Regions from separate parts of the Mesorhizobium sp. M0018 genome, predicted to be linked through region 2. Evidence: predicted binding sites of a transcription regulator. Region 2 holds the regulator's gene; the other holds the start of a gene.
What was found. Region 2 encodes LexA, which represses DNA repair genes until DNA is damaged. Its sites were predicted from a motif close to TGTTCNNNNTGTGTTCNG; they were not measured.
Positions count from the first base shown of each region.

Region 1: the regulator LexA is predicted to act here: its motif matches at 12,740-12,757, upstream of dnaE (DNA polymerase III subunit alpha).

Region 1 covers NZ_JAMYVL010000007.1:255,358-271,466, forward strand. Annotated here, with positions in the region: gene NKJ81_RS12765 (FadR/GntR family transcriptional regulator) at 1-155, opposite strand, end outside; gene NKJ81_RS12770 (PleD family two-component system response regulator) at 619-1,992, opposite strand; gene NKJ81_RS12775 (response regulator) at 2,026-2,397, opposite strand; gene NKJ81_RS12780 (DUF3572 domain-containing protein) at 2,613-2,912, shown strand; gene NKJ81_RS12785 (hypothetical protein) at 2,909-3,562, shown strand; gene NKJ81_RS12790 (hypothetical protein) at 3,572-5,152, opposite strand; gene NKJ81_RS12795 (GNAT family N-acetyltransferase) at 5,249-5,824, opposite strand; gene NKJ81_RS12800 (DNA polymerase IV) at 5,893-7,221, shown strand; gene NKJ81_RS12805 (hypothetical protein) at 7,373-7,879, opposite strand; gene NKJ81_RS12810 (DMT family transporter) at 8,053-8,934, shown strand; gene dnaE (DNA polymerase III subunit alpha) at 8,949-12,476, opposite strand; gene NKJ81_RS12820 (acetyl-CoA carboxylase biotin carboxylase subunit) at 13,051-15,063, opposite strand; gene NKJ81_RS12825 (S-(hydroxymethyl)glutathione dehydrogenase/class III alcohol dehydrogenase) at 15,277-16,109, shown strand, end outside.
Region 2 covers NZ_JAMYVL010000007.1:72,405-88,513, forward strand. Annotated here, with positions in the region: gene NKJ81_RS11875 (SurA N-terminal domain-containing protein) at 1-761, shown strand, start outside; gene trpD (anthranilate phosphoribosyltransferase) at 758-1,768, shown strand; gene trpC (indole-3-glycerol phosphate synthase TrpC) at 1,774-2,586, shown strand; gene moaC (cyclic pyranopterin monophosphate synthase MoaC) at 2,589-3,095, shown strand; gene NKJ81_RS11895 (molybdopterin molybdotransferase MoeA) at 3,095-4,300, shown strand; gene NKJ81_RS11900 (hormone-sensitive lipase) at 4,308-5,138, opposite strand; gene kynU (kynureninase) at 5,234-6,481, opposite strand; gene lexA (transcriptional repressor LexA) at 6,929-7,663, shown strand; gene NKJ81_RS11915 (ComEC/Rec2 family competence protein) at 7,657-10,122, opposite strand; gene gltX (glutamate--tRNA ligase) at 10,219-11,640, shown strand; gene gltA (citrate synthase) at 11,820-13,148, shown strand; gene lpxB (lipid-A-disaccharide synthase) at 13,248-14,414, opposite strand; gene NKJ81_RS11935 (LpxI family protein) at 14,404-15,306, opposite strand; gene lpxA (acyl-ACP--UDP-N-acetylglucosamine O-acyltransferase) at 15,313-16,109, opposite strand, start outside.

The sequences.
Region 1 (16,109 bases), 180 kb from region 2:
TTGCGGCTCACCTTGAGGCGCTCGGCAAGGATTCGTTCGGTCGGCAGTCTCTGGCCGGGCCCGAGAGCTTCCCGCATCACAAAGCCGGCCAGCGCCTTGAGCACCGCGTCGTCACGAGCAGTTGCCTGTATGGGGGAAAGGCCGAATTCGGTCATGCCAACGGGTCACCAAATGGCTCAATGGTCCAACCAATTTCTGCATAGAAGACAGGGGCCTGTCAATCGACTGCGGGCGCATACGCCCTGCCCAGCCGGCTATTTCAAAGGGCGCTGTCGCTGCCGCGACAAAAACCAAGCGTTTTCCGGGTCTTGGCGTAGAATCCTGATGTGTTCTGAAAATTGGGGGCCGGCCGGCGTTTGGCAGCGGTACGAGGAGGCCACTATGTGCCAGCGCCGGCCGGCCGACCCCACGGACCCAGGAGATGCGGCGGACCTGAGCATCATGGGGTATTCTTCGGGTCGAACCGGCGATCTAGCCTCGTGCCGGTTACGTCTAAGGGCTGCACATTTGCGCAACAACTTATGGAAATCAACCGTTTCTTAACCAAGCCTCGCAAATCGCTTGGATTAAGGTAAATTCGTAACCTTGTCGCGTTGACCCGGCAATTGGTGTTCGGTGCTAAGCCGCCTTGGCGACGACGCGATTGCGGCCGCCGCTCTTGGCTTCGTAGAGCGCAAGGTCGGCGCGTTTCATCAGCGCGGAGACCGTGTCTACCCCCTTCAGCACCGACGACACGCCGACGCTGACGGTGACTTCGACGGCTTTGCCTTCGGCGCCGACGGGAAACGGCAGCTGGGCGATTTCGGCGCGAATGCGCTCGGCGACCTTTTCGGCCACCGCGCCGTCGGTGTCCGGCATCACCACGACGAACTCCTCGCCGCCAAAGCGGCAGGCCAGGTCGATGCCGCGCACATTCTTGCGCAGCCGCCGCGCAAATTCGCGCAGCACGTCGTCGCCGCCGTCATGGCCATGCGCGTCGTTGATGCTCTTGAAGCGGTCCAGATCGGTGATCATCACCGACAGCGGCCGGCGCCGTGCCACGGCGCGGTCGAACAGCGTCTGCAGATGGCTGTCGAGATAGCGCCGGTTGTGCAGGCCGGTCAGGGCATCGGTCACCGCCATCTCGATGGTCTGGGTGACGCTGGCGCGAAGCTGGTCGTTGTAGCGCTTGCGCCGCACCTGCGTACGCAGCCGCGCGGTCAGCTCCTGCTGGTCGATCGGCCGCATCAGATAATCATTGATGCCGAGTTCGAGGCCGCGGATGATACGCCCCTCCTCGCCCTCGTCCGCCAGAAGGATGATCGGCAGGAAACGGGTGCGATCGAGCGAGCGCAATTGCGAGCAGAGCCTCAGCGGGTCGAAATCGGCGAAGGCCGTCGAGATCATCACGCATTCATACGGCTGCTCGGCGGCCTGGAAGAAGCCTGCATGCGGATCGTTGGCGACGTCGAGATCGGCACTGCCGCGCAGCATCTTCTGGATGCGCTCGAACGAGGATTTGCGCTCGTCGACCAGCAGCACCTTCGGCACCGCATCGTCGGTAGCGAAGTTGCGGCTCAAAAGCTCCTCGATGCCGATATTGCGTGTCGTCGAGGCGCGCAGCCGCAGCTCGTCGGTCAGCGATTTCAGCCTGACCAGGCTCTTGACGCGCGTCATCAACTGCAGATCGTTGACCGGCTTGGTCAAAAAATCGTCGGCGCCGGCCTCGAGGCCGCGCACCCGGTCCGAAACCTGGTCGAGCGCGGTGATCATCACGACAGGGATGTGCGATGTCGCCGGGTCGCCCTTCAGCCGCCGGCAGACCTCGAACCCGTCCATGTCGGGCATCATCACGTCGAGCAGCACGACGTCGACCTTGCCGTTCTCGCAGATCTCGATCGCGTCCGGCCCGTTGGTGGCGGTCAGGACCTCGAAATATTCGGCGAGCAGCCGAACCTCCAGCAGCCTGACATTGGCTGGGATGTCGTCGACGACGAGGATCCGCGCGGTCATTTCACAAAGCTCCGGCTCGGCTGGAAAGATACATCAGGCATCGCCCAGGTAGGATTTGATGGTTTCGATGAAACGCGGCACCGAGATCGGCTTGGAGATATATGCCTCGCAGCCGCCCTGGCGAATGCGCTCCTCGTCCCCCTTCATCGCGAAGGCGGTGACGGCGATGACCGGGATGACGTGGAGATCATCGTCCTCCTTCAGCCATTTGGTGACCTCGAGGCCCGACACTTCCGGCAGCTGGATGTCCATCAGGATGAGGTCCGGCCTGTGCTGCCGCGCCAGATCCAGCGCTTCCAGGCCGTTGCGTGTGCGCACCGTCTCGTAGCCGCTCGCTTCGATGAGGTCGCGAAAGAGCTTCATGTTGAGCTCGTTGTCTTCGACGATCATAACCTTCTTTGGCATCGATTTCCCGTCCCGGCTGACCTTCCACTCGAAGGGTGCCGTCATGCGCCCTTGTCGGCACGCACCAAACCTGTTCCCACTATACGGCAATATGATTGACGAAACGCAAACCGGCCGCCCTAAAAGCGTTCGGATTCCAGATCGGCGGCTTGCTGCCGGCGACACTTGCCACTACTGCGAAAACAGAACGATTCCGCCCATGAAGGAAGGTAGCGATGGCAAACGCAGCGTCAATGCGCGAGGAAGCGGAAACCATTGCCGTAAAGGCGTTGGGCTTCGTCGCCGCCGATCCGGAACTTCTGCCCCGCTTCCTGGCGATCACCGGCATCGAAGCCCATTCCATCCGCCGGGCGGCGGGCGAGCCGGGATTCCTGGCCGGCGTGCTGCAGTTCATCCTTGCCCATGAGCCGACGCTGATGCGTTTTTCCGAGGAGACCGGAACGCCGCCCGCCGCAGTCGGCAAGGCATTGCGGGCGCTGCCGCTCGGCGACGACAATCATGAGCATTCGGTATGAGCGACGATCCCGAGACGGCGCGGCAGATCGAGGAGCTGGCCGCCGACGACCGGCCGCTGCTGGTGCTCGACGTCGACGACGTCGTGCTCGAATTCATCCGGCCGTTTCCGCATTTCCTCAAATCGCGCGGCTTCGGCCTGACGCTGGCTTCCTTCCGCCTCACCGGCAACATCACCGAAACGGCGAGCGGCCGTTTGATCGAACAGCCCGAGGTTACGGCACTTCTGGGGGAATTCTTTGACGCCCAGGCCGATTGGCAAAGCATCACCGACGGTGCCGAGGATGCTCTTGCAGCGCTTAGCGACAGCGCCGAGATCGTTCTGCTAACCGCCATGCCGCACAAGCACCGCGTGGTGCGCCGTGCGCATCTCGACGCGCTCGGATTGCCCTACCCGCTTTTGACCACCGAAATGGCCAAGGGACCGGCGGTGGCCAAATTGCGCGGCAACAAGGGCCGCCCGGTCGCTTTCGTCGACGATCAGCCGTCCAATTGTGTGTCGGTGCAGAACTCGGTCGCCGATGCGTATCTCTTCCATCTGATGGCCGACAATTCGCTGCGCGCTTTCCTGCCGCCGCCGCCGGACGGCGTCAGAGTCGTCGAAGACTGGCGCGACGCCGCGCCGAAGATCGCGAGCGCTCTGGGGCTTTAATGGGAGCGCTCAGGGCTGCAGCTTCGGTCCTGCCCCGCCATTGTCGCCGCCGTCCGAATCCTCGCCCCCGGTCGAATTGTCCGTTCCATTCGCGCCATCATCGCCCGAGTTGTCATCCTGGCCGGCGCTGTCGTCCTGGACTTCATCCGGCCCCTTCAGCATGGCGCCGTTGACCGCAACGGACCCATCGGCCTTGGTGTTGATCACCCATTCCAGCCGGCCATCCGGCAGCGTCTTGCCAAAACCTTTGACGGCCAGCGCAAAGGGGAAGGCCTGCGCCATCTGCTCATCGCTCTTGGCGCCTTCCTTCAAGGCATCGACGATCCTGTCGTAGCCGGCCACAGCGACGGTCACGGTCGCATCAGGCTTTTCGCCGCCCGGGAAAGTCATCTCGCCTTCCATGGCGACTTCGACGTCGCCATTCTTCACGGTCGAGTGGCCGAGGATTACTTTGGGTTTCTTGGCCTTGAAATCGGCGACCAAAGCCTTGCCGAATTCCCCCGGCAACGGCGGATTCTTATTGAGATCAAAGGCTTCGATCGCCTTCTTCGCCATCGTGTCGAGATCGATATTGGCACCGCCGAAGTTGAGGTCGATATCCGTCGGCACCAGTGGACCAGTCCAGGCGGGCAGCAATTGCCGGGGGATCGTCAGACCGGAGGCCTTGATCCCATAGTTGATCTTGCCGTTCTGGGAGACGCCATCCATGCCGCTAGCCAAATCCAACTGCTTCGCACCCCACTTGCCGACTGGGCTCTCAATTGCGAAATCCTTGAAGGCGTACGTTCCGTCGATTCTTTCCCAGACAGGCAACGCCGCAAGGAGACGTGACTTAAGTTCCGCCTGATTTACTTTCAGTTTCGCCTCGTCTTCATTAGCGACGGCAAAAGCAAGCAGATCCATCAACGGCTTTGTCCGAACACCCTTGCCGTTTGCATGCACCGAAAATTCCGGCGCATTGAGGGTGACCGGGAAATTCAACCCTCGCTCGGGATCGTTGATTTTGAGGACTTCAGCAAAATTCAAGATCTTTTCCGCGACAGTGAAATCGATGCCGCCGTTCGCCGATTTCGTCGAATTTAGCGTGGCGGTGCCGGCACCGGCAGAGACATCGGCCTCTTGCTTCGGCTCCCGGGTTTTCATCGTCATAGCGTCCATTGACCCCGTGGCGCTGACGAAGGCCACCAGGGCCGGATCATACACACCGGTGAACTTGTTGTTCGACACCGAAAAGTCGATGTGCTGCGGCCCTTGAGGCCCCTTGAAATCGAACGATCCGGTCAGCGACGTATCCGCCGACACGTCCCACTGCCCGTCCTGGCGCGGCTTGACCCGCATGTCGTAAGGCGTGACGTCGAACTTGAAGGAATCCTGTTTCGACAGCAAAGCGACGAGCGGCTTGAAATCGACGGCGAGTTTGTACGCATCGCCGTCGGCAGTGATTTTCACCAGCCCGATATCGAAACCCTGCCTGCCGAAATAATGTGCCAGATCATCGGTAAGCTTCTTCGCGCCTTGGCTGTCGACGGTCTGGGCGAAAGCGGGCGCGCTAAACGCGACGGCGAGAACAAGTGGCAATACACGCTTCACGTCGATTCTCCGTTGTCTCGGGCCAAATCATTGCTTGTATTAGTGAAACAGCGTTACAGCGGCAAGACGCCGGCTGTAGGCCAAAAGCGCATCCGGCTAAAGCACCAGCCGCACCAGCGGTCGGCCTGGCTTACGTTCGACCAATCGCTGGAACCCGGCCTTCTCGAAGACCCGCGACGAGCCTACGAACAGCCCGATCGAGCGCGAATCCTTCGACAGGTCGATCGGGCAGGCCTCGATCAGCCGCGCGCCGTTCTCGCGGGCGAACTCGATGCCGCCTTGGACCAGGCGGTGCGACAGGCCCTTGCCGCGTGCTTTGGTGCGGATGAAGAAGCAGGAGATCGCCCAGACGCCCGGATCGCTGGCGTCGGCGGGGTCGATCGGCGCCGACCCCCTGCCCTGGTTGTTCCATTCGGGCACGTCGGCACGCGGGCCGATCTGCATCCAGCCGACCGCCTGGCCACCCTCGAAGGCCAACAGGCCCGGCGGCGGCCCGGCCTCGATCCGCGCCTTGATGTGGTCCTTGTTGCGCTCCCGGTTGCTCGCGCGGCGCGCTGCGGGCGACAGCCGGAAATGTGTGCACCAGCAGCCGTAGCAGGCGCCTTGCCTACCGAAAAGATCTTCGAAATCCGCCCAAAGCTCGGGCACTAGCGGCGCTATGGTCGTATTCATGAGCTCTCTCCCGGCCCACCGCCTTGTCGTGGCATCCGTCCTGACGTACCATTGCATTTGTTCTCTTTATGTTCGCAGCGATGGCGGCCCCTGTCAACAATCCCGAACACGGTTTTTGCCGCGACTGCCTGAGTTTTCAGCGCAGCGAGGCACGCCGTTGCGAGCGCTGCGGCAGTCCACGGCTCGCCCGCCATCCGGAGCTCTACCGGCTGCGCCTTGCCCATATCGATTGCGACGCGTTCTACGCGGCGGTCGAAAAGCGCGACAATCCGGCGTTGAAGGACCGGCCATTGATCATCGGCGGCGGCAAGCGCGGCGTCGTCTCCACCGCATGCTACATTGCCCGCATCCACGGCGTGCGCTCGGCAATGCCGATGTTCAAGGCGCTCGAAGCCTGCCCGGAAGCGGTGGTCCTGCCGCCGGACATGGAAAAATACGTCCGCGTCGGCCGTGAGGTGCGCGCCATGATGCAGGCGCTGACGCCGCTGGTCGAGCCGCTCTCGATCGACGAGGCCTTTCTCGACCTCGCCGGCACCGAGCGCCTGCATGGCCTGCCGCCTGCGGTGGTCCTGGCGCGCTTCGCACTCGGCGTGGAAAAGGAGATCGGCATCACCGTTTCGGCCGGTCTTTCCTACTGCAAGTTCCTGGCCAAGGTGGCATCGGACTTCCGCAAGCCGCGCGGCTTTTCGGTGATCGGCGAGGCCGAGGCTATCGGCTTCCTGGCCGAGCAGCCGGTGACGCTGATCTGGGGGGTCGGCAAGGCCTTTGCCGCCACGCTCGAGCGCGACGGCATCCGCACCATCGGCCAGTTGCAGCGTATGGAACGTGGCGATCTGATGCGCCGCTACGGCGTCATGGGCGACCGGCTCTACCGGCTTTCGCGCGGCGAGGACGACCGTCGCGTCGTTCCCGACCAGGACGCGAAAAGCGTCTCGGCGGAAACCACTTTCGATACCGACATCGCCTCCGTCGACGAACTGGTTTCGGTGCTGAGGGCGCTGTCGGAAAAAGTCTCGGCCCGGCTGAAGAAATCCGGAATTGCCGGACGCACCGTCGTCCTCAAGCTGAAGACGCAGGATTTCAGGATCCGCACGCGCAATCGCCAGCTCGGCGATCCAACCCGGCTGGCCGACCGCATCTTTCAGACCGGGCTCGAGCTGCTGCGCAAGGAAGCGGATGGCACGAAATACCGGCTGCTCGGCATTGGCGTCAGCGATCTCTCCGACGATGACCGGGCGGACCCGCCCGACCTGGTCGACGTCCAGTCACGCAAGCGCGCCATGGCCGAAGGCGCCATCGACACGCTGCGCGGCAAGTTCGGCCGCAGGGCGGTGGAAACCGGCTATACCTTCGGCAAGGGCCGCGATGCCCATCCGCCCGAACCGGTCGAGGAATGATACCGGCATGTTTGAGATTCAGGTCAGGCCGAGTCGAGAAGGGTGGTTTCCGAGAACCGGAGCGGAGCGCACTTGTGAGTACGTGAGCACTGGATGCGCAGGAAACCGCTTTTCGCAGGCCGGCCTCCACCTGAATATCAACTTGCCCCAGTCACGTGCGCTGCAGATCGATCCGGGTGGTCACCACACTCTTCCCGGTTTTCGGATCGGTATCGACGACGATCAGCCGCATGCCATTCTCGCCGTTCTTCTCGACCGTCATTTGCGCCTTGCGATCGCCATTGACCTCCTTGGCCCAACGGATGCCGAGATTGATTGCGTTGCCGGAGCGGCTGCCGCTCAATTGCGCCGGCCCGGTGCGCGATCCGACATAGGTGCCGGTGTATTTCGTCCCGCTCGATTTGAGATCGGCGCTGATGGCGCGCGTTACCACGATAAGACCGCGGCAGCTGCCGTCGAGCGACAGCGAGCTCGACGTTGCGTCGGAATTGAAATGACAGGAGACATTCACCGTCGGCGCATCGGTGGTCACCTTGACGATGCCTTTGCCGGCGAAATTCCCCTGGAATGAGCGAAGAAAATCCGGATCGTCGGCATGCGCTGCCCCGGCCCCGGCCGTCAGGCAGCCGGCAAGTACAAATCGTGCAAGTGATTTCATCGGACCGCTCCTCGTTGGTATCCAAAACACAGCACGCAAACACTGAGGGACCAACGCTCCCCTCAGCGGCGGGTTCCGGCTTCAACATCACTGTTTGCAACGCTGCGCGGCTGGCCCAGTCGAATGCGTCGGCTAGCGGTTGCGATGAGCGCTCCGGCTTGCGACATAGCCGCATGGCACCCGCACCCTCGATCCCCAAGGCCGCGTTCTGGATGGCGCTGTCGATCGCCTCGTTCCTGGCGATGTCGGTGGCCGGCCGTGCCACGACGGCCGAACTAAACGTCTTCCAGGTGCTCGAGCTGCGCTCGGTGATCGGCTTTTTCATCCTGTTGCCGCTGGTCATGATGTCAGGCGGTTTTGCGGCGATGCGCACCGGACGCCCGCTGGCTCATATCGCCCGCAACGTCGTCCACTATACCGGCCAGGCTGCCTGGCTCTACGCCCTGACGCTGATCCCGCTTGCGGTACTGATCTCGATCGAATTCACGACGCCGATCTGGACCGCTTTGCTGGCCGTCGCTTTCCTCGGCGAAAGGCTGTCCCGGCCACGGCTGGCGGCGATCGTGCTCGGGCTGATCGGCGTTGTGATCATCGTGCGTCCGGGCGTCGGCGCGGTCAATCCGGGACATGTCATCGTGCTGGGAGCCGCGGTCTGCTTCGGCGTCTCGGTGGTCCTCGTCAAGTCGCTGACGCGGACGGACAGCGTCGTGCGCATCATCTTCTGGATGTTGATCATCCAGTCGCTGCTTGGCCTCGTCCCGGCGCTTTACGAATGGCGCAACCCGCCGCTTGAGCTCTGGCCGTGGATCCTGCTCATCGCCTTCACCGGCATGTCGTCGCATTTCTGCATGGCCCGCGCACTTGTCTATGCCGATGCGACGGTCATCTCGCCAATGGACTTTTTGCGCGTGCCGCTGTCGGCGGTGATCGGATGGCTGCTCTATCACGAGCAGATCGACGCCTTCACCGCCGGTGGCGCCCTGCTGATCCTCATGGGAAATCTGCTCAACCTGCAGCGGAGAGCACCGCAACCGGCGGAGATCGCCGCTTCATAAGCGTGCGCTAACTGTTAGACCAGTTCCACCTCGACCACGCCCGGCACCGCCCGCATCGCCGACGCGATCTGCGGCGATACGCGGTAGCGGTTGGGCAACTCGATCTCGACCTCGCCCTCGCCGCCTTCCTTGATGACGATGATGCTCACCTGACTGTCGCCACGCTGGCCAAGCTGCGATTGGATTGTCGATGCCGGTGCGTCATTTCTGACGAAGATGCGCAACGCTTTCTGGATACGGCTTGCCTCTTCCTCCAACGACTGCACGGTCTGGATGCGCAGATTGACGCCTTCAGGCCTGTCCTCGGCCGAAACGGTGATCACCACCGAGCGGCCGGGTTCGAGCAGGTCGCGGTATTGCGCCAGCCCCTCGGAAAACAGCACCGCTTCATACTGGCCGGAGGTGTCGGAGAACTGCACGACGCCCATCTTGTTGCCGGTGCGCGTCTTGCGCTCCTGCTTGGTGGTCACCGTGCCGGCGAGCCGGCCGGCGGCAGCACCGCGTTTGACGGCGGCCGAAAACTCGCCCCAGGTCTGCACCCGCATTTTCTGCAGCGCCGCCTTGTATTCGTCGAGCGGATGCGCCGAGAGATAGAACCCGACCACCTGGAATTCACGGTGCAGGCGGTCGGCGGCGAGCCAGGGATCGGTCGCCGGCAAGTTGAGCGCCTGCGACTGTGCGCCGAGCGAGGCGCCAAAGATGTCATGCTGGCCGGTGACGGCATTCTGCTGCGCCAGCGACGCCAGCCCCATCATCCGCTCGACGCCGGCCATCATCGCCGCGCGGTCATGACCGAAGCAGTCGAGCGCGCCGGCCATGATCAGGCTTTCGAAGACGCGCTTGCCGACGATCTTCGGATCGACCCTTTCACAGAAATCGGCGAGGCTCTTGAAGGGTTTTTCGCCGCGCGTGGCGACGATGTGCTCGACCGCCGCATCGCCGACGCCCTTGAGCGCGGCCAGCGAATAGAAGATGCGGTTCTCGCCGACCTCGAAATCCCGGAACGACGTCATGACCGACGGCGCCACCACCTCGATGCCGAGGCGCAGCGCATCCTGGCGGAAATCGGCGAGCTTGTCCGTATTGCCCATGTCGAGCGTCATCGATGCCGCCAGGAATTCGACGGGGTAATGCGCCTTCAGATAGGCGGTCTGGTAGGAGACGACGGCATAGGCGGCGGCATGCGATTTGTTGAAACCGTAGTCGGCAAACTTTGCCAGCAGGTCGAAGATGAAGTCGGCTTGCGGCTTGCCGACGCCGCGCTCGACCGCGCCCGAAACAAAGCGCTCGCGCTGCTTGTCCATCTCGGCGCGGATCTTCTTGCCCATGGCGCGGCGCAGCAGATCGGCTTCGCCCAGCGAATAGCCGGAGAGCTCCTGCGCGATCTGCATCACCTGTTCCTGGTAGACGATGACGCCTTGCGTCTCCTTGACGAGATGGTCGATCTTCGGGTGGATCGACGCCATCTCCTCCTCGCCGTGCTTTCTGGCGTTGTAGGTCGGTATGTTCTCCATCGGCCCCGGCCGGTAGAGCGCGACCAGCGCGATAATGTCCTCGATACAGTCGGGCCGCATGCCGATCAGCGCCTTGCGCATGCCGGCACTTTCCACCTGGAACACGCCGACCACCTCGCCGCGCGACAGCATGGCGTAGGTTTCGGGGTCGTCGAGCGGAATGTGGGCAAGATCGATCTCGATGCCGCGGCGGCGGATCAGCTTGACGGCCCTGTCCAGCACCGTCAGCGTCTTCAGGCCAAGGAAGTCGAATTTCACCAGCCCGGCCTGCTCGACATATTTCATGTTGAACTGCGTGACCGGCATGTCCGAGCGCGGATCGCGGTACATCGGCACCAGCTCCGACAGCGGCCGGTCGCCGATGACGATGCCGGCGGCGTGCGTCGAGGCGTGCCGATAAAGACCTTCCAGTTTCTGCGCCGTATCGAGCAGCGTCTGCACGATCGGCTCACGCTCCGCCTCTTCGGCAAAGCGCGGCTCGTTGGCGATGGCGTCGGCGAGCTTGACCGGATTGGCCGGGTTCGACGGCACCATCTTGCTCAGCTTGTCGACCTGCCCGTAAGGCATCTGCAGCACGCGGCCGACGTCGCGCAGCACCGCGCGCGCCTGCAACGTGCCGAAGGTGATGATCTGGCCAACCTGGTCGCGGCCGTATTTCTGCTGGACGTAGCGGATGACTTCCTCGCGCCGGTCCTGGCAGAAGTCGATGTCGAAGTCGGGCATAGACACGCGGTCGGGATTGAGGAAGCGCTCGAACAGCAGCGAAAAACGCAGTGGGTCGATGTCGGTGATGGTCGTGGCATAGGCGACCAGCGAGCCGGCGCCCGATCCGCGGCCCGGGCCGACCGGAATCCCTTGTGCCTTGGCCCATTTGATGAAGTCGGCAACGATCAGGAAATAGCCCGGATATTTCATCTTCTCGATGACGCCGAGCTCGAAATCCAGCCTTTCGCGATATTGCTCGACGGTATAGCCGGGCGTCGGCCCGTGCGCCGCCAGCCGCGCCTCTAGCCCTTCATGCGCCTGCCTGGCAAGCTCCTGCGCCTCCGCCTTGACCGCAGCATCGGCGTCGGCGACATCGCGGCCGGCAAAGCGCGGCAGAATCGGATTGCGGGTCTTCGGGTAATACGAGCAGCGCAGCGCGATCTCGACGGTGTTGTCGATTGCTTCCGGCAGGTCGGCGAACAGCCTCGCCATATCGGCCTGGCCTCTCAGGAAGTGGTCGGGCGAAAGGCGGCGGCGATTGTCGGCCGCAACCACGGAACCTTCGGCGATGGCGATCAGGGCGTCATGCGCCTCATAGTCTTCACGAGAGAAGAAAAACGCCTCGTTGGTGGCAACCAGCGGCAGATCGTGGCGGTAGGCGAGATCGACCGACAACTGCTCGATGGCGCGGTCATAGCCGGACACGCGCTCAAGCTCGACATAGAGCCGGTCGCCGAACAGGCTCTTGAGCGCCGAGAGCCGGGTCTCGGCGAGTTCGCGGCGATCCTGTTTCAATGCAGTGCCTATCGGACCGCGCGGCCCGCCCGTAAGGCAGATCAATCCGTCGGTGTGGCCCTGCAGCATCTCGCTCGTCAGATGCACCGCTTCGCCGGGCGGTGTCTCGAGATAGACGCGGCTGACCAGCCTGACCAGATTGCCGTAGCCGGCCTCGGTTGCGGCGATCAGGACGACCGGCCGCATCTCCGGTCCTTGCCGCCTGCGGTCGCGCTGGCTGTCGCTCGCCTCGCCGGAAAAGGCGAGGTCGATCTGGCAGCCGATGATCGGCTGGATGCCATCCTTTACCGCCTTCTGGGCGAATTCCAGCGCGCCGAACAGATTGTTGGTGTCGGTGACGGCGATTGCCGGGCATTCGTCCTGCACCGCATGGCCGACGATCTTGCCGAGCTGCAAGGCACCTTCGAGCAGCGAATAGGCCGAATGCACGCGCAGATGAATGAACCGACGCGCCGCCGCCTCCGCCCGCGACGCCTTTGCATAGGCCTCGCGCAGCAAGGGATCGCGTGGAAGTCTTTCATCCGCCATGGTTTTTTCGCGCCGCCTGAAAGGACTCAGTCGATGAAGTTGTATTGTCGAGCGCCGGGTAGCACGAGTCCAGCGCTAGTGATTAGAGCTTTGGAGGTTTAGAGCAACCGCCGAAGCTGCCAATTTCCCCCCTTGTGGGGGAGATGTCCGGCAGGACAGAGAGGGGCGCTGTCCCGCCAACCTCAGGCTACAAACAAAACCCGCCTCGGCGGGCGGGTCGTTGGAGCCAATTAGCACCATAGCCAAATTAATAGCATAGCTGCCGGCACAAAGCAAGAACAAAATACGGCGCGACGGGGAAAAATTCGAGTTGTCCGTCTCCCGAGGGCGTATCCAGAGGATTGCAGGTCGCGTTCCTTCGCGCCCCCCTCTGTCCTGCCGGACATCTCCCCCATGAGGGGGGAGATTGGCCATCATCTCGGCTTTCGCCAATTTCCAACGTTGCAGGAGCGAGCTGGGCCCCGAAGCTGCCAATCTCCCCACTTTAGGGACACTTGAGGGGGAGATGTCCGGCAGGACAGAGGGGCGCGCTGTCCCGCCAACTTCAGACAGAGCGTCGAGGGCGGGTCCAACCTCACGCGAATTCCATGATCACAGCATCGACGGCAAGGCTGTCGCCGGGCTTGGCGTTGAGCTTCGAGACGATGAGGTCGCGCTCGGCGCGCAGCACGTTTTCCATCTTCATCGCCTCGACCACGGCCAGCGTCTCGCCGGCCTTGACCTCCTGCCCCTCGGCAACGGCAATCGACACGACGAGGCCGGGCATCGGGCATAGCAGCATCTTCGAGGTATCCGGCGCCACTTTTTCCGGCATCAGCCTTTCGAGTTCGGCGGTGCGCGGCAGCATGGCGCGGGCTGTCACCGAGATGCCTTTCCAGGCGATGCGGAACCCGTTCAGCACCGGCCTGACTTGCGCCGCGACCTTGCGGCCGCCGACCGTGCCGCGCCAGATGAGATCGCCCGGCCGCCAGTCGGATGCCACCGTCAGCGGTTTGCCGCCGTCGATTGTGAGGTCGAGCTCCATCGGAATGGAAATCATGCCTTCGACGATGGCAACCGAAAGATAATCCCGGCCGATCTTCACCACCCAATCGCGTTTCAAGGCGCCCGAATGCGGCGCCAGCCGCCCGCCCAGCCGGTCGAGCCGGTCGCGGCGCAGCAGTTCGACCGCGGTTGCGATCGCGGCCAGCACCGCGTTTTCTTCGCTGTTCGGCACAATGGGCGCGAAGCCGTCGGGATATTCCTCGGCGATGAACGCCGTCGATAGCCGCCCTTCCCGCCAGCGCGGATGCTGCATCAGCGCCGCCAGGAACGGTACGTTGTGCTCGATGCCGTCGACGACGAAACTGTCCAGCGCTTCCGACATCGCGTCGATTGCCGCCAGCCGTGTCGGCGCCCAGGTGCACAGCTTGGCGACCATCGGGTCGTAGAACATCGAGATTTCCGAGCCTTCGGTAACGCCGGTATCGTTGCGGATGACGATTTCGCCGAATTTTCCCTCTTCCGGCGGCCGGTATTTCGTCAGCCTGCCGATCGACGGCAGAAAGTTGCGATACGGATCTTCGGCATAGAGGCGGCTTTCCACCGCCCAGCCGTTCAGCTTGACGTCGCTCTGCTTGATGGCGAGCTTTTCGCCGGCCGCCACGCGGATCATCTGCTCGACCAGGTCGATGCCGGTGACGAGTTCCGTCACCGGATGCTCGACCTGCAGCCGCGTGTTCATTTCCAGGAAATAGAAGTTCTTGTCGCTGTCGACGATGAACTCGACCGTGCCGGCGCTCTGGTAGTCGACGGCCTTGGCCAGCGCCACCGACTGCTCGCCCATGGCTTTGCGGGTCTTGGCGTCGAGGAACGGCGACGGCGCCTCCTCCACGACTTTCTGGTTGCGGCGCTGGATCGAGCATTCGCGCTCGCCGAGATAGAGCGTGTTGCCATGCGCGTCGGCGAGCACCTGGATTTCGATATGGCGCGGATCGACGATGAATTTTTCGATGAAGACGCGGTCATCGCCGAACGAGCTTTTCGCCTCCGACCGCGCCCGGTCGAAGCCGTCGCGCACCTCTGCCTTGCTCCAGGCGATGCGCATGCCCTTGCCGCCGCCGCCGGCTGAAGCCTTGATCATCACGGGATAGCCGATTTCGCCGGCTATTCTTTCGGCATGGGCGGCGTTTTCGACGACGCCGAGCCAGCCGGGCACCGTCGACACCTTGGCCGCATTGGCGAACTTCTTCGATTCGATCTTATCGCCCATCGCCTTGATGGCCTTCGGCTTCGGGCCGATGAAGACGATGCCTTCCTGCTCCAGCGCTTCGCAGAAGGATGCCCGCTCGGACAGGAAACCGTAGCCGGGATGCACGGCCTCTGCTCCTGTGGCCTTGCAGGCGGCGATGATCTTTTCCGCGACCAGATAACTTTGCGCAGCCGGCGAAGGCCCGATATGCACCGCCTCGTCGGCCATTTCGACATGCACGGCGTCCCGGTCGGCGTCGGAATGGACCGCGACGGTGGCGATGCCCATCTTGCGCGCCGTCTTGATCACGCGGCAGGCGATCTCGCCACGGTTGGCGACCAGGATCTTTGTGAACATGCAGGCCTCGTCCCTCGGCTGCCCTTCTTTTACGGGCTTCCCGTTTTATGGGCTTCAGGGGGCCGGTCAAGGCAAAGTCGGAGCCTATCCCGCATGCAAATCGGCGGGCGCTGACGAAAATCCGGGGTCACAACGTCGCTTCGTGCATAGCGCAGAGCTGAATGGTAAGTTAAATCTAACCTGGATTGCAGACTGTCATGGGAGGATTGCCTGATGAAAACGCGCGCCGCTGTCGCCGTTGCCGCCGGAAAGCCGCTGCAGATCATGGAGGTCGACCTCGAAGGTCCCCGCGATGGCGAGGTGCTGGTCGAGATCAAGGCAACCGGCATCTGCCACACTGACGAGTTCACGCTGTCGGGCGCCGACCCGGAAGGCCTGTTTCCGGCGATCCTCGGCCATGAGGGCGCCGGCATCGTCGTCGACGTCGGCAAGGGCGTCTCCTCGGTCAGGAAGGGCGACCATGTCATCCCGCTCTACACGCCGGAATGCCGGCAGTGCCCGTCCTGCCTGTCGCGCAAGACCAATCTGTGCACCGCCATCCGCGCCACGCAGGGACAGGGCTTGATGCCGGACGGCACCTCGCGCTTCTCGATCGGCAAGGACAAGCTGTTCCACTACATGGGCTGCTCGACCTTTTCCAACTTCACCGTGCTGCCCGAGATCGCGGTGGCCAAGGTCAATGCCGACGCCCCGTTCGACAAGATCTGCTACATCGGCTGCGGCGTCACCACCGGCATCGGCGCTGTGATCAACACGGCCAAGGTCGAGCAAGGCGCGACGGCGGTCGTGTTCGGCCTCGGCGGCATCGGCCTCAACGTCATCCAGGGCCTGCGCCTTGCCGGCGCCGACATGATCATCGGCGTCGACCTGAACAACGACAAGAAGGAATGGGGCGAGAAATTCGGCATGACGCATTTCGTCAATCCGAAGGAGATCGACGGCGATGTCGTGGCTCATCTCGTCAACATGACCAAGCGCGGCGCCGACCAGATCGGCGGCGCCGACTACACCTTCGACTGCACCGGCAACACCAAGGTCATGCGGCA
Region 2 (16,109 bases):
GCGAGGCAAGCCGCATCTTGCTGGACGTGCACGACAATTACGAGGATACGCGCGCCTCGGGCAGTTCGCTCGCCGAGGCAGCCGCCAAATTGAAGCTGAAGGTCGTCACCATCGATGCCATCGACCGCACCGGCCAACGGCCGGATGGAAGCATCGTCAAAGACCTGCCGGAATCGCCGGCACTCATCAAGGCGGTGTTCGAATCCGAACCCGGAACCGACAATGAAGGCCTCACCACCGCCGATAACGGCTTCGTCTTCTACGACGTGAGCGCGATCACGCCTGCCCGCGACCGCACATTGGACGAAGTCCGCCAGAAGGTCGTGGCCGACTGGACCGCGGCGGAGACCACCAAACGGCTCACCGCAAAAGCACAGGAGCTCGAGAAGCGTCTCAAGGCTGGCGTCACGCTCGAGGTGATCGCCGGTGAGCTCAAGCTCGAAAAGCAGACCAAGCGCGGCGTCAAGCGCGATGCGGACGACGTCGATTTCGGCAAGGAAGGCGCCGCCGCGATGTTCGGCGTCGGAGAAGGCGGCGCCGGGTTGATCCCCTCACCTACGGGCGACGGACAGATCCTGTTCAAGGTTGCCGAGGTGTTCGAGCCTGCCGGGGCCGATGCCAGCTCAGTGCCCCAGGACGCACAGAAGTCCTTCACCTCCGGCATGTCCGACGACCTGCTCGACCAGTTGGTGGCGCAGTTGCAGACGCAATATGACGTCCGCATCGATCAGGCGGCCGTAACCCAAGCCCTGGCCAGATGAGCGCGCTGAAGATCCACATCGCCAAGGTCGCCGCCGGCAGCGCTCTTTCCTTCGAGGAGGCGCGCGAGGCCTTCGACATCATCATGTCCGGCGATGCCACCCCCGGCCAGATCGGCGGCTTCTTGATGGCATTGCGCGTGCGCGGTGAGACCGTCAGCGAGATCGCCGGCGCCGTCGCCACCATGCGCGCCAAGATGCTGCGTGTCGAAGCTCCCGAGGGTGCCATCGACATTGTCGGCACCGGCGGCGACAATTCGCACAGCGTCAACATTTCGACCGCATCCGCTTTCGTCATCGCCGGCAGCGGCGTGCCCGTCGCCAAGCACGGCAATCGCGGACTGTCCTCGCTGACCGGCGCCGCCGATGTGCTGATCGCATTGGGCGTCAAGATCGACATCCCTCCGGAGACGATCGGCCGCTGCATCCACGAGGCCGGCGTTGGCTTCATGTTCGCGCCGGCGCATCACCCGGCGATGAAGCATGTCGGCCCGACCCGGGTCGAGCTCGGAACCCGCACCATCTTCAACCTGCTGGGCCCGCTTTCCAATCCGGCGAGTGTCAGACGGCAGATGGTCGGCGTGTTCCTGCCCGAATGGATCATGCCGGTGGCAGAAACGTTGAAGGAACTTGGTGCCGACCATGCCTGGATCGTCCATGGCGACGGCTATGACGAGATCACCACCACCGGCGAGACACTTGTCGCCGAATTGGCCGGCGGCGAGATCCGCAGCTTTACGCTGACCCCGGAAGCCGTCGGACTGAAGCGGCACACCAAGGACGAGTTGCGCGGCGGCGACGCCGCCCACAACGCCCAGGCACTGCGCGACATGCTGGGCGGCGCCGCCGGCGCCTTTCGCGATACGGTGCTGATGAATGCCGGCGCCGGGCTGGTGGTGGCCGGCACAGCGACGACCCTCGCCGACGGCATGGTAACGGCGGCGCAGGCCATCGACAGCGGCCGCGCGCTGAAAGTGCTCGACAGGCTGATCGAGATTTCGAACGGTTAAAAACCATGTCCGACATCCTGCGCAAGATCGAGGCTTACAAGCGCGACGAGATCACGGCGGCCAAGGCGCGCGTGCCGCTGGCTGAGATCAAGGCACGGGCGACGCATGCCGACGCGCCGCGCGGCTTTCTTTCCGCCCTTGAAGCAAAGCGCAAATCCGGCAGGTTCGCGCTGATTGCCGAAATCAAGAAGGCTAGCCCATCCAAAGGCCTGATCCGCGCCGATTTCGATCCGCCGGCGCTGGCCAGGGCCTATGCGAAGGGCGGTGCCGCCTGCCTTTCGGTGCTGACCGACGCACCCTCCTTCCAAGGCGCGCCCGAATTCCTCACCACTGCGCGCGCTGCCGTCGAGCTGCCTGCCTTGCGCAAGGATTTCCTGTTCGACCCCTATCAGGTCTACGAGGCCAGGGCATGGGGCGCCGATGCCATCCTGATCATCATGGCCAGCGTCGACGACGCGTTGGCAAGAGAACTCGAAGCGACAGCGTTCGGGCTCGGCATGGACGCGCTGGTCGAAGTGCATGACGAGGCTGAAATGGAACGCGCGCTGCAGCTGTCGTCGCGGCTGATCGGAATCAACAACCGCAATCTCCGGACCTTCGAAACCAGCCTACAGACCTCGGAGCGGCTGGTAGCGATGGTGCCGGCCGACCGCCATCTGGTCAGCGAGAGCGGTATCTTTTCGCACGACGATTGCCGCCGGCTGGAGCAGAGCGGCATTGCGACTTTCCTGGTCGGCGAGAGCCTGATGCGCCAGCAGGACGTGGCCGCGGCAACGCGCCTGCTGTTGACGGGCAAGGCGCCGGCAGAGGCCGTTTGAGGATGGCGGCCGCCCTCACCCATCTTGGCGCGCAGGGCGAAGCCAACATGGTCGATGTCGGCGACAAGGCTGAGACGGTGCGCACGGCAGTCGCAGAAGGTTTTGTCGCGATGCGGCCCGAGACGCTGGACATGATCCTCGCCGGCGACGCCAAGAAGGGCGACGTGCTGGGCACCGCGCGCATTGCCGGCATCATGGCGGCCAAGAAGACGCATGAACTGATCCCGCTTTGCCATCCGCTGCTGCTGACCAGGATATCTGTCGATATCGAGGCGGACGCCGCGCTGCCCGGCCTGAAGGTGACAGCATTGACCCGCGTCACCGGCAAGACCGGCGTTGAGATGGAGGCTCTGAGTGCCGTCTCGGTCGCTTGCCTGACCATCTACGACATGGCCAAGGCGGTCGACCGCGCCATGGTCATCTCCGGCATCAGGCTGGTCGAAAAGACCGGCGGCAAATCCGGCGACTACAAGATCACCGGAGACGGGGCCACCGAGGCAGGCCGATAATGGCGCTGGTCCCAGTTGCCGAGGCGCTCGAGCGCCTGCTGGACGGCGCAGCAGCGCTGCCGGGCGAACGCGTCGCACTGCTGGATGCCGCCGACCGCGTGCTGGCGGAGCCGGTTGTGGCGCTCCGCACCCAGCCGCCGTTCAACGCCTCCGCCATGGACGGCTATGCCGTGCGGGCGGCCGATATCGCGTCCGTACCGGCAAGGCTTTCGGTGGTCGGCATGGCGCCGGCCGGACGCGGCTTTGCCGGAACGGTGCAGCAGCGGCAGGCCGTGCGCATCTTTACCGGCGCACCGCTTCCCGAAGGCGCCGACACTATCGTCATCCAGGAGAACGCCCGCGATCTCGGTGGCAGCAGCGTCGAAGTGACGGAACCGACGGTGCAGGGGCGCAACATCCGCCGCCTCGGGCTCGATTTCGCCAAGGGCGATGTCCTGCTGCCCAAAGGCCGCCTGCTCGACCCGGCGGCCTTATCGCTGGCGGCATCGGCCAATCACCCCGAGGTGCGCGTGGTCAAACGGCCGCTGGTCGCCATCATCGCCACCGGCGACGAATTGCTGCCGCCGGGCAGCGATCTTGGCCCCGACCAGATCATCTCCTCCAACGCCTATGGTGTCGCCGCTGCCGCACAGTCGGTCGGTGCGCGCGCGCTCGACCTTGGCATCGCGCCGGACCGCAGGGAGGCGATCGCTGCGCTGGTTGAAAAGGCCGTGAAGGCTGGCGCGAACGTCATCGTCACGCTGGGCGGTGCCTCGGTCGGTGACCACGACTTCGTCCATGAGGTGCTGACCGGGCAAGGCATGACGCTCGATTTCTGGAAGATCGCCATGCGGCCGGGCAAGCCACTGATGTTCGGGCGGCTGGGAGACATTCGCTGCATCGGCCTGCCCGGCAATCCGGTGGCAAGCCTGGTCTGCACTCAGCTCTTCCTGAAGCCGCTGCTGGCGCGGCTCGGCGGCCGCGCCTTTCAGCAGGATATACGTCGGGCACGGCTCGGTGCCGCCATGCCGGCCAACGATCTCAGGCAAGATTATGTGCGGGCTGTTGTCATTGATGACGCCGGTACGCTCGTGGCGACGCCGTTCGGCATCCAGGACTCCTCGATGCTGAAAATGCTGGCCGATGCCGACGGGCTGATCGTTCGCGCGCCGTTCGCGCCTGCCGCGGCGGCGGGCTCCCCCTGCGACGTACTGATGCTACGCTGAACCTGCCTCACTCCGAAATCAAGGTCCGGGTCAGCGGATGGTCTGGATCGGCCAAACCGTCGATGATGTTGAAATGATGCCGGTCAGGCTCGACCACCGAGCTGGTCGCGGTACCCAGGCCGATCCAGATGTTGGCCAGCAACGCGCTCTGACGCAGGAATTCAGCGCGCTCGCCGCCGCCGGCCCAGCAGGTCAGGCGGGCCTTGTCCATCGGGCGCAGCAGCACCGGGCTTTCGGCCTGCGCCTCGGCCTCATCGATCGCCAGCGTCTCGTTCATGCCGGTGCGCATGATCGGGCGCAAATCGTGCACCCCCGAGATCGACACTACATGACGAACGCGCCGGACGACTTCGGGCGCCAGCGGCGTCGTCGCCGTAACCATCCGGCTAACAAGATGGCCGCCGGCCGAGTGCCCGGTCAGCATCAGCGGCCCTGCAACGATCGCCGCCGCCTTGCCGATCGCCGCGCCGACTTCCTTGACGATGCCGCCAATGCGTATCTGCGGACAGAGCGTGTAGGACGGCATCGCCACCGCATAGCCGCGATCAACAGGGCCAGCGGCAAGATGCGACCAGAAATTCTTGTCGAATTCCATCCAGTAGCCGCCATGAACGAACACCACGAGTCCCTTGGGCTTGATGGCCGGCAGGAAAAGATCGAGCCGGTTGCGTGGATTGTCGCCATAGGCCATGTCGAGCCGCGCCCTGCCCTCGGTCGAAAGCACGTCGCGGAAAACCCGCGCGGGCTCGATCCAGGCCGCCGGCCAGCGATCGCTGCCGGCTATGTTGGCGCTGTTGGCATAGGCGTTGTCCCAATCGGCAATGTGACGTTCGAACACCCTGCGCCCTCCCTGGCATATGGCCCTGCAGCGTAGCCGTAAGCATCGCGCGGCGCGTCGTCGCCAGCCTCACGATTCCAGCTCTCGCATCAATCTCAAGTGACAGCTGCTTTGATGGCGAAGCGCGCATCCTTCCACGCACCGGTGTGCAGGATGTCCTCAAGCACTTTGGCGGCCTGCCAGACATCGGCATAGCCGACATAGAGCGGGGTGAAGCCGAAGCGCATGGTCGATGGCGCGCGAAAATCGCCGATCACGCCACGTTCGATCAGCGCGCGCATGACCTGGTAGCCATGCTCATGCATGAATGAAATCTGGCTGCCGCGTTTTTCCCCATCGCGCGTGCTTTCGAGCGTGAGCCCGTAAGTGCCGCACTTTGCCTCGACAAGCTCGATGAACAGATCCGCCAGCGCGATGCTCTTCTTGCGCACCGCCGTCATGTCGACATCGTTCCAGATGTCGAGCGCGCCCTTCAGCGTGCGCATCGACAGGACCGGCTGTGTGCCGCACAGAAACCGGCGGATGCCGGTGCCGGCCGCATAGCCTGGCTCGAAGGCGAAGGGCCGTGCATGGCCCCACCAGCCGGTGAGCGGCTGCTGGATGTCGGAAAGATGCCGCTCAGCCGCATAGATGAAGGCAGGCGCGCCCGGGCCGCCATTCAGATATTTGTAGGTGCAGCCAACGGCAAAATCGGCGTTTGCCTTGTCGAGTTCGACTGGCATCGCGCCGGCGGTGTGGCAGAGATCCCAGACGATCATCGCCCCGGCTTCCTGAGCCCTGCGCGTCAGCGCCGGCATGTCGCGCAGTTCGCCCGACTTATAGTTGACGTGGTTGACCAGCACCACAGCGGTGCGTTCGTCGATCAGCTCTTCGATGGTCGGCGCGTCGACTCCCGAGAGGCGCAGCAGCGTATCTTTTCGCGTCGAAACCACACCCTCGGCCATGTAGAGGTCCGTCGGAAAACTATCGCCCTCGGCGACGATGACCTGCCGCTCCGGTCGCATGGCCATGGCGGCGTGCAGCAGCTTGTAGATATTGACCGATGTCGTGTCGCAGACCACTGTCTGGCCGGCCGCGGCCCCGATCAGGCGCCCGAGCTGGTCGCCAAGTTCAAGCGGCATGTTGAACCAGCCGGCCGTGTTCCATGCGCGGATGAGATCATGCGACCATTCTTCGGTCGCGGCCTTGTGCAGTTCATCGAAAGCGGCACGTGAAGCAGCTCCTAGCGAATTGCCGTCGAGATAGATCACTCCTTGCGGCAACACAAAGCGGTCGCGCATCGCGCGCAGCGGATCCGCGGCATCCATCGCCTTTATGGCCACGAGATCGGGAATTCCTGTCATGATTTGTCTGCTCCCCCAAGATCCAACGCAACGCCGGACACGCATCGACTGTTCTTCCATTACTTGGTTGCGCGCAGCAAGGCTCCACCGGCGAGAAGCAGCCTGACCAGGCGGTGGAAACCGGGACTTAACCCGAGGTTGGCGTTTTGAGTTCGTTTCGTTCACGGTGCATTGACCAAACCGCACAGTCGATACGGGTTCAATTCCGTGCCTTTTGCCGACCGACGGCCGATGCCAGTGCCGCCTTCTAGGAGGCCAGAAGGGCGCAAACGAAAGCAGAATCAAGGCGATGAGGCTCGCGGCGGTGAAAATGCGGTACGCCGGTAGGGGACGTCGTTTGTTTCCCGAGCCTTAACGCATTCATTAAACTTTAAACAGTTGCGGAACACAACTGGAACAGATAGTGTTTGTTCTGGGTTTGTTTTTCTGATTCTGTTGGGGGTCGCTATGCTGACACGCAAACAACACGAACTGCTTATGTTCATCCACGAAAGGTTGAAGGAAAGCGGTATCCCGCCTTCATTCGACGAGATGAAGGAAGCGCTCGACCTGGCTTCCAAATCCGGAATCCACCGGCTGATTACGGCGCTGGAGGAGCGCGGCTTCATTCGCCGTTTGCCCAACCGGGCCCGTGCGCTGGAGGTGCTACGCCTGCCTGACTCGATCGCCCCCGGCCTCAATGCGGCACGCAAGTTCTCGCCGAGTGTCATCCAGGGCAGTCTTGGGCAAGGCGCCCCTCGGCAAGGCAAGCCGACATCGTCGCGCGTGCCCGCAGCCGGAAATGACGACGATGTCGTCGCCGCCGTTTCGATCCCAGTGATGGGCCGCATCGCTGCCGGTGTGCCGATCGACGCCATCCAGCACCAGACGCATTCGATTTCGGTGCCGCCGGATATGATCATGGGCGGCGAGCATTATGCGCTTGAGGTCAAAGGCGATTCGATGATCGAGGCCGGCATTTTCGACGGCGACACGGTGATCATCCGCAATGCCGATACGGCGAGCCCCGGTGAGATCGTGGTGGCACTGGTCGACGAGGAGGAAGCGACGCTGAAGCGGTTCCGCCGCAAGGGCGCCTCGATCGCCCTGGAAGCCGCCAATCCGGCCTACGAGACGCGCATCTTCGGACCAGACAGGGTCAAGGTGCAGGGCAAGCTCGTCGGACTGATCCGCCGCTACTGAGCTCCGCCCTTGGCGCCGGCTTTGGGGTTGTCGGCCCGGCGGTATGGCGGCAGGCCCCGTGCCGCGCGTGAAAATTTCCGCTGCACGTGCCAGGGCCGGTATGATTTTTCGACGGCGAAGCGGATCTCGGCGCGTGTTGCCGCTTGTGGATCGAAATAGACGGCGGCACTTCCCGCGCGCGCTAGTTGCCGTTTGGTGACGACGAGGACCAGCCGGTCGTAGTAGCAGGGGTTATGGGCGGTGGCGTCGTCGATGACGATCAAGCTGGCAAAGGCGCAGGCTGGCCGCGCAGTATCGCGGTCCTTGGCTTGGGCGATGATCGCGCCGGATGGATGCCTGGCAAGGCAGAGGCCGTCCGTGCAAATGAACGGCATGCCCGGCGGTAGGTCGGCCGGATCGGCAATGTCGAATTGCGGGTCGTTCTTTCCAGGTGTTTCCGGCGCGACGATAGCCTCTGATGTGAGCGCGCGTTTCCAGTTGTCGATGGTGAACTCATTCGGGCGTGCCCGGTTGACCGCGAGTTCACCGCTGCCGATCGGCAGCGCGACCAGCCGTGCGTCCTCCGAGACCAATACGTCGGGTATGCGTGTCTGCGTTGTCGTCAGCAAGCCGGCGAGCGCAAAAGGAAGTGCCGCCAGCCGCAACCACGTCGTCGCCATGCTGGCAATGACGAGGGCGATCGTCACCAGAAGGACGGATCTCAGCGAAATCAGCCCGACCGCATCGATCGGCGAGCGCTCCGAGATCCACCCGGACAGGGCGATCATCGCCGTCAGCCCCTTGCCCATGACATAGAGAAAAGGGCCATCCGCACCGAACGGCATCGCCAGCGCGCTGAGAACGGCGAAGGGCATGACGACCAGTGACACGATGGGCATGATGGCCAGATTGGCGAACAGGCTGAGCGGCGCCACGCGCTGGAAATGCCATATGGCGAAAAGCGCCGTGGCGCTCCCTGCAATGATCGAGGTCATCGCCAGACCGCACATGCCCAGCAGGACCTTTCGAGTGGCAAAGCGTAGCGGCGACTGCCGCGGCGGCGGCGTGGTGGCCCTGCCGGCGCGGTAATCGGACCAGCCTGCATAGGCGCCGACAAGGGCCGCCGTCGCGGCGAAGGACATCTGGAAACTCGGACCGACCACCTCGTGCGGCGACACCAGGATGACCGCGATGGCCGAGATCGCCAGGTTGCGCATGGTGAGCGCGGCCCGGTCGAACAGCACGGCGATAAGCATCACCGCCAGCATGATGAAGCTGCGTTCGGCCGCCACGACAATGCCGGAAAAGACGAGGTAGGCCGCAATCGAAAAAAGCGCGGCGGCCGCGGCATATTTCTTGACCGGCCGTCGCGATGAGAAATCGGGAAACAGCGCGAAGGCACCCCGCAGCAGCGCCATGATGGTGCCGGCGACCAACGCCATATGCAGCCCCGAGATGGAGATGATGTGGTAGATGCCGGTGCGCCGCATCGCTTCGTTGATCTCCTCGGGAATGCCGGCGCGCACGCCGACGATCAGCGCAGCAGCAATCTCGCCCTCGGCACCGCCGATGCGGCTGCGGATATGGTCGGCGATGGATTCACGCGCGTCTTCGATCGCGGAAGAAAGCTGCGCGGCAAGCGGCATGCTGTCCGACGACACGATTTTCGGATTGCCGAGAAAAAAGCCGCTGCCGCCGATACCGGCGAAATAGCTGTCGAAGGAGAAATCATAGCTGTCGGGCCGCACCGGGCCGGTCGGCGGCAGCAGCCGCACATAGCCGGTGATCTCGGAACCGGCGGTCAGCTCAGCCGGTATCTTCATCGCCGAAACGCGGACCCGTTCCGGCATGTAGCGCAGTGTCGGCCTGGCGGTTGAGATCACATCGATTGTCAGCCTGATGCGGCCGCTCGCCATGGGCTCGTACGATACGACGCGACCCGTCAGCCGCGTCGAGATTTCGGAGCCGAGCATATGCGTTCCGACACGCCATGTTTCGAACTTGGCGGCAAGTACGCCAAGCGCGCAGAGCAGCGCCACCATGAAGCACAGGCGCGTCCTGGGCCATGACCGCGAGACGACGGCACAAAGGGTCGCGAGGAGCGCGATTGCGATCGGCTGTGGAAAGGCCGGCTCCACCGACAGCCCGAAATAAACGACCACCCCGCATGCGAGGAACACCGGCACCAGCAGGAAGGCGATGCCGCGGTCGAGTTCCAGACCGGCCGCTGTGGTTACGCTGTTGCGGATACGGGACGGTGACGGGAGGCGGAAACGCCTGCGCAGGCGTACGATAGGCTCGCCCGCGGGCACGAGAACCGTTGCTGGGTCGCTGGCCGGCAGCGACGGAGCATCGAAGCGCGGAGCAGGTAGCAATGCCGGTGCCGGCAGGACAGGCGGGGGAGCGGCAAACAGCAAGCGTTCGCTGACGTCGCTGCCAACGTCCTCGCCCTCGCCCGCACCACGGCCTCGCACAGCCATCGGGTCTGCCCCTTGCGCCCTCGACCTCCTATGCTACATGAACGCGCAACGCGCGAAAGTCCGCAAACCCACTTCCTTCGCCCGCCTGAGAGTTCCATGCCCGATAAGGTCGTCACCCGTTTTGCCCCCTCGCCCACCGGCTATCTGCACATTGGCGGCGCGCGCACGGCGCTGTTCAACTGGCTGTACGCCAAGCACACGGGCGGCACGATGCTGCTGCGTATAGAGGATACCGACCGTGAGCGGTCGACGGATGCGGCGACGGCAGCCATTCTCGACGGGCTTTCCTGGCTCGGACTCACCTGGGACGGCGCGCCTGTCTCGCAGTTCGAGCGCGCGCCGCGCCATCGCGAGGTGGCCGAGGAGCTGGTGCGCGTGGGCAAGGCCTATTACTGCTACGCGACGCCGGCGGAGCTGGAGGCGATGCGCGAGGCAGCGCGAGCCAAGGGGCTTCCGCCCCGCTATGATGGGCGCTGGCGCGACCGCGACCCGTCGGAGGCGCCGCCCGGCGCCAAGGGGGCGATCCGCATCAAGGCGCCGACAGACGGCGAGACGGTGGTGCATGACCGCGTCCAGGGCGACGTGCGCTTTCCCAACAAGGATCTCGACGATTTCATTATTCTGCGCTCGGACGGCAATCCCACCTACATGCATGCCGTCGTCGTCGACGATCACGACATGGGCATCACCCACATCATCCGCGGCGACGATCATTTGACCAACGCCGCACGCCAGACCGTAATCTATCACGCCATGGGCTGGGAGGTGCCGTCGATGTCGCATATCCCGTTGATCCACGGTGCCGACGGCGCCAAGCTGTCGAAGCGGCACGGTGCGCTTGGCGTCGAAGCCTATCGCGCCATGGGCTACCTGCCGGAGGCGCTGCTCAACTATCTGGCGAGGCTTGGCTGGAGCCACGGCGACGATGAGATCATGTCGATCGCCGACATGATTACATGGTTCGACATTGGCGACGTCAACAAGGGCGCCGCCCGTTTCGACTTCGCCAAGCTCGAGGCGCTTAACGGCGTGCATATGCGCCGGATGAACGACGCGGCGCTGCTCGACATCTTCATCGCCACTCTGCCCTATCTAGAAGGCGGCCCGGCAATCGCCGCTCGCCTCGACGACAGACGCAGGGCGCAACTGCTTGCCGCGTTGCCGGGCCTGAAGGAGCGCGCCAAAACGCTGGTCGAACTTGTTGAAGGGGCTGAATTCCTTTTCGTCGAACGGCCGCTGCCGGTCGACGAGAAGGCGGCGGCGCTGCTCAGCGGTGAGGCACGCGCGATCCTGCGGGGCGCTCATGCGGCACTAGCCACGGTTTCGGGGTGGTCTGCCGCCTCAGCCGAAGCCGCGATCCGCGACTATGCGCAGGCCGCCGGCTATAAACTCGGCGCCGTGGCCCAACCTTTGCGCGCCGCGCTCACCGGCAAAAGTACCTCGCCAGGTGTCTTTGATGTGCTTGCCGTGCTTGGCCGCGAGGAAAGCCTGGCGCGGATCGCTGATCAAATCGATTAGCAAACTGGCCCAAGAAGATTGGCATTGAAAGGTGTGTTTCGCAGTGCAACATTGGGTCTTGGCCTAATCTGCCGCGCAGATTCAATTGCGGGCGCAAATGTGCGTATTCCGATGCTTTTGACGTGTTGGGTTCAGATATTTTGCCTTTGCCGGCCTGAGGAAACAAAAAGGAGTTTGCTATGACCGAACCTGCGACAAAAATGGAATTTGGCGGCAAAACCCAGGCATCGACGGCCAAGCTGGAACTCGGCGGCAAAACCCATGAATTCAAGATACGAAGTGGTTCGGTAGGACCTGACGTCATCGATATCGGTTCGCTCTACAACACCGCCGGCGTCTTTACCTACGATCCCGGTTTTACGTCGACGGCGAGCTGCGAATCGGAAATCACCTTCATCGATGGCGATGCCGGCATTCTTTTGCACCGCGGCTACCCGATCGACCAATTGGCCGAGCACGGCGACTTCCTCGAAGTCTGCTATCTCTTGCTCTATGGTGAACTCCCGACCAAGGCGCAGAAGGACGATTTCGACTACCGGGTGACGCGCCACACTATGGTGCATGAGCAGATGTCGCGCTTTTTCACCGGCTTCCGCCGTGATGCGCATCCGATGGCGGTGATGTGCGGCGTGGTCGGCGCGCTGTCGGCCTTCTATCACGATTCCACCGATATCTCGGACCCCTATCAACGCATGGTCGCGTCAATGCGGCTGATCGCCAAGATGCCGACGATCGCGGCGATGGCCTATAAATACCACATCGGCCAGCCATTCATTTACCCGAAGAACGAGCTGAATTTCGCAGCCAATTTCCTGCATATGTGCTTCGCCGTGCCTTGCGAGGAATACAAGATCAATCCGGTGCTGGCCCGCGCGATGGAGCGCATCTTCATCCTGCACGCCGATCACGAACAGAACGCCTCGACTTCGACCGTCCGCCTGGCCGGCTCGTCGGGCGCCAATCCTTTTGCCTGTATCGCTGCCGGCATCGCCTGCCTGTGGGGTCCCGCACATGGCGGCGCCAACGAGGCAGCCCTGAACATGCTGGGCGAGATCGGTCATGTCGATCACATCCCGGAATTCATTGCGCGCGCCAAGGATAAGAACGATCCGTTCCGATTGATGGGATTTGGCCACCGCGTTTACAAGAATTACGATCCGCGCGCCAAGATCATGCAGAAGACCGCGCACGAGGTCCTGGGCGAGCTCGGCATCAAGGACGATCCACTGCTCGACATCGCCATGGAGCTGGAAAGGATCGCACTGACCGATTCCTATTTCATCGAGAAGAAGCTCTATCCGAACGTCGATTTCTATTCCGGCATCACGCTGAAGGCGCTGGGCTTTCCCACCACCATGTTCACCGTGCTGTTCGCGGTCGCCCGCACCGTCGGCTGGATCGCGCAGTGGAAGGAGATGATCGAGGACCCGCACCAGAAGATCGGTCGCCCGCGCCAGCTCTATACCGGCGCGCCGGAACGGGACTACGTGCCAATCGCGAAGCGGTGAAGGTGGTGAATGGTGAATGGTGAATGGTGAATGGGAGTAGCGAAGCGTCGCTCCCTGTCCATAGAAACCGCTATTCACAATTCACAATTCATAATTCACTCACTTCCTCACCATCCCCATCACCACCCCCGCGGCAATCTCGCCTGACGGCTTGGCGGTTGCCATACGCCCGGCAATGTCGGCAAAACCGTGCTTCTGCCAGGTGCGGTAGGCGGTATCGGAGAACAGCGCTTCCAACTGCCGCGCCAGATAATGCGGCCGCACATATTGATTGTAGTGTTCCGGCACAACCGGCCGGTCGGCAATGAGATTGGGCAAGGCTGCGCTCCATACTTTGATCAGCGGCTGCGCCATGCGCATGACCGGATCGAGCCGGTAGCAGGAGATCATCGGCACACTCGCCAGTGCCAGTTCCAGCGATACCGTCCCCGACGCGATCAGCGCCGCATCCGCCTTGCCGAAGGCCTGCCATTTGCGTTCGGCATCAAGGATGATCTCCGGCTTCTCGTCCCAGCTCGCGACCGAGGTCCTGACCAGGTCGGCGACGTGCGGCACCGTCGGCAACAGCAGGCGCAAGCGGTGCCCGCGCGCCCGCAGGATCGACAGCGTTTCGCCGAACGGCCCAACCAGGCGCCGCACCTCGCCGCGACGCGAACCGGGCAATACAAGCAACGTTTTCACACGGTCAGCGGCGAGGTTACGCGGCTGCGCCTGCGCCCTTGCGGCACTGACTATGCCCGGATCGTGTGTAAGGCGATGCCCGACATAGGTGCCGGGCGGCCCGCCCAGGCGAGCGAGTTCCTTCACCTCGAACGGCAGGATGCAAAGAATGTGATCGACATATGGCTTCATCGCCGCCGCCCTGCCCGGCCGCCAAGCCCACACGCTCGGGCAGACATAGTGGACGATCGGGATAGTCGGATCGGCGGCACGCACCTTCTTGGCGACGCGCAGCGAGAAGTCCGGACTGTCGATGGTGATAAGGCAATCGGGCTTTTCACCGGCAATCGAGTTTGCCGTCTTGCCGATCCGCCGTATCAGGCGCGGCAGGTCGCGCAGGATGGCGCTAAGCCCCATCAGTGCGATCTCGCTGCCGTCGAACAATGGCGCCAGGCCGAGCGCCTGCAAATGGCGGCCGCCGATGCCGACAAGCCGAACTTCGCGCCCGGTCATGCGCTTGAGCGCCTGCACAAGGTCGGCGCCAAGCAGGTCGCCGGACTCCTCGCCGGCGACGATGGCTATCTTCAACGGCCGCTCATTCGCCATGCGCCGGCTCCGCAGCAGGCAGGCCGATCACGAACAGGCCGAGCGTATTGGCACGTCCGATGGTGGCGGGACCTTCGAGCACTAGCGAGCGACCGGCTTCGACGGCAATGCCGGCCAGTCCGGCGGCATGCGCGGCCTCGACTGTCAGCGGGCCGATGGAGGGCAGATCGGCACGCAGTTCCTGACCGGGCTTGGCGCATTTGACCAGAACACCGCGGCTCCCGCCGGCCAGCCTGCCGTGCCCGCGCAACTCCCTTGTCCGCTCGAGCAGCCCGTCGGTGCCTTCGACGCCTTCCAACGCAATGGCGCGGCCGCCGACCGCAACAGCCGCTTGGCCGATATCCAGCGCGCCGATGGCTTTTGCCGCCGCGTGCGCCGCCTCGATGTCACGCCAGTCGGATTTGCGTGGCGCCGCCTTGGTCAGCAGGCCTTCGGCGGCGACCAGCTCCGGCACGATCTCGTGAGCGCCGACGACCTTGATGCCGCTGCGCTCGATCCTGCGCACGAACAGTTTCAGCACCGTATCGTCCCCCCGGGTTACACCGACGAAGAGGCTGGGTAGCCACGCGAGCAGGCCCAAATTGAGGCGCATGGCGCTCAGCCTGGGGCGGCGCGTGATATGACCCGCGGTTACGAGATGCGTGACGTGGTGCCGCTTAAGGATCGGCAGCAGCGAGCCGACGTCTTCCAGCCTCAAGGTTGCCTGCTCATAGGGCTCGAAATCGGCTATGCGATCGACCTCGCCGGCCGCCATCACGACGAAGGGCAATTTGCCTTGCCGGGCGAGCGCTCGGGCAATTTCGACCGGGAGACTGCCGCCGCCGGCGATGATGCCGACCTTGGCATCTGGCGCGAGATCAAGGCCTTTTCCGGCAGCCTCAATCTTCGTCATCTGCCCTCAGTCTTCATCATCGGTATCGTCGCCGTCGCTACCCTTGAGGGACGGCACGGCGTAGTGCCGCTTGCCGCGACCGGCGATGAAGTCGACGATCTTCATGGCAGTCGGCGACGAGGCGAATTCCGCCTTGGCAAATTCGATGTTTTCGCCGACGGTCCGGGAGCGATCGAAGATCGTCTTGTAGGCTTTGCGCAGCAAGTGGATCTCCGTACGCGGCAGGCCGGCGCGCTTCAGGCCAATGATGTTGAGGCCGCGAAGGCTGGCACGGTTGCCAACGGCGATGGCGTAAGGAATGACGTCGCCGACGATCGCCGAGCAACCGCCGAGAAAGGCGTTATCGCCGATGCGGACAAACTGATGAACTGCGGTAAGGCCGCCGATGTAGACATTGTCACCGACTTCGCAATGCCCGCCTAGCGTCGCTTGATTGGCGAAGGTGGCGTTCTTGCCGACCACGCAGTCATGGGCAATATGGGCATAGGCAAGGAAATTGCCGTTGTCGCCGATCGTCGTCTCGCCGCGGCTGGAATCGGTGCCGACATGCATGGTGACACCTTCGCGGATCGTGCAGTTCTCGCCGATCACCAGCGTGGTACGGCCGCCCTTGTGCTTGGTGTTCTGCGGCGGCCCGCCCAGTATCGCCATCGGATAGACCTTGGTCGATGCACCGATGGTGGTCGCGCCAATCACCGAGACATGGCTGACCAGTTCGACGCGGTCGCCGATCACGGCGTCGGGGCCGACGTGACAGAAGGGCCCGATGCGGGCGCCTTCGCCGATTTGGGCGCCTGCCTCGA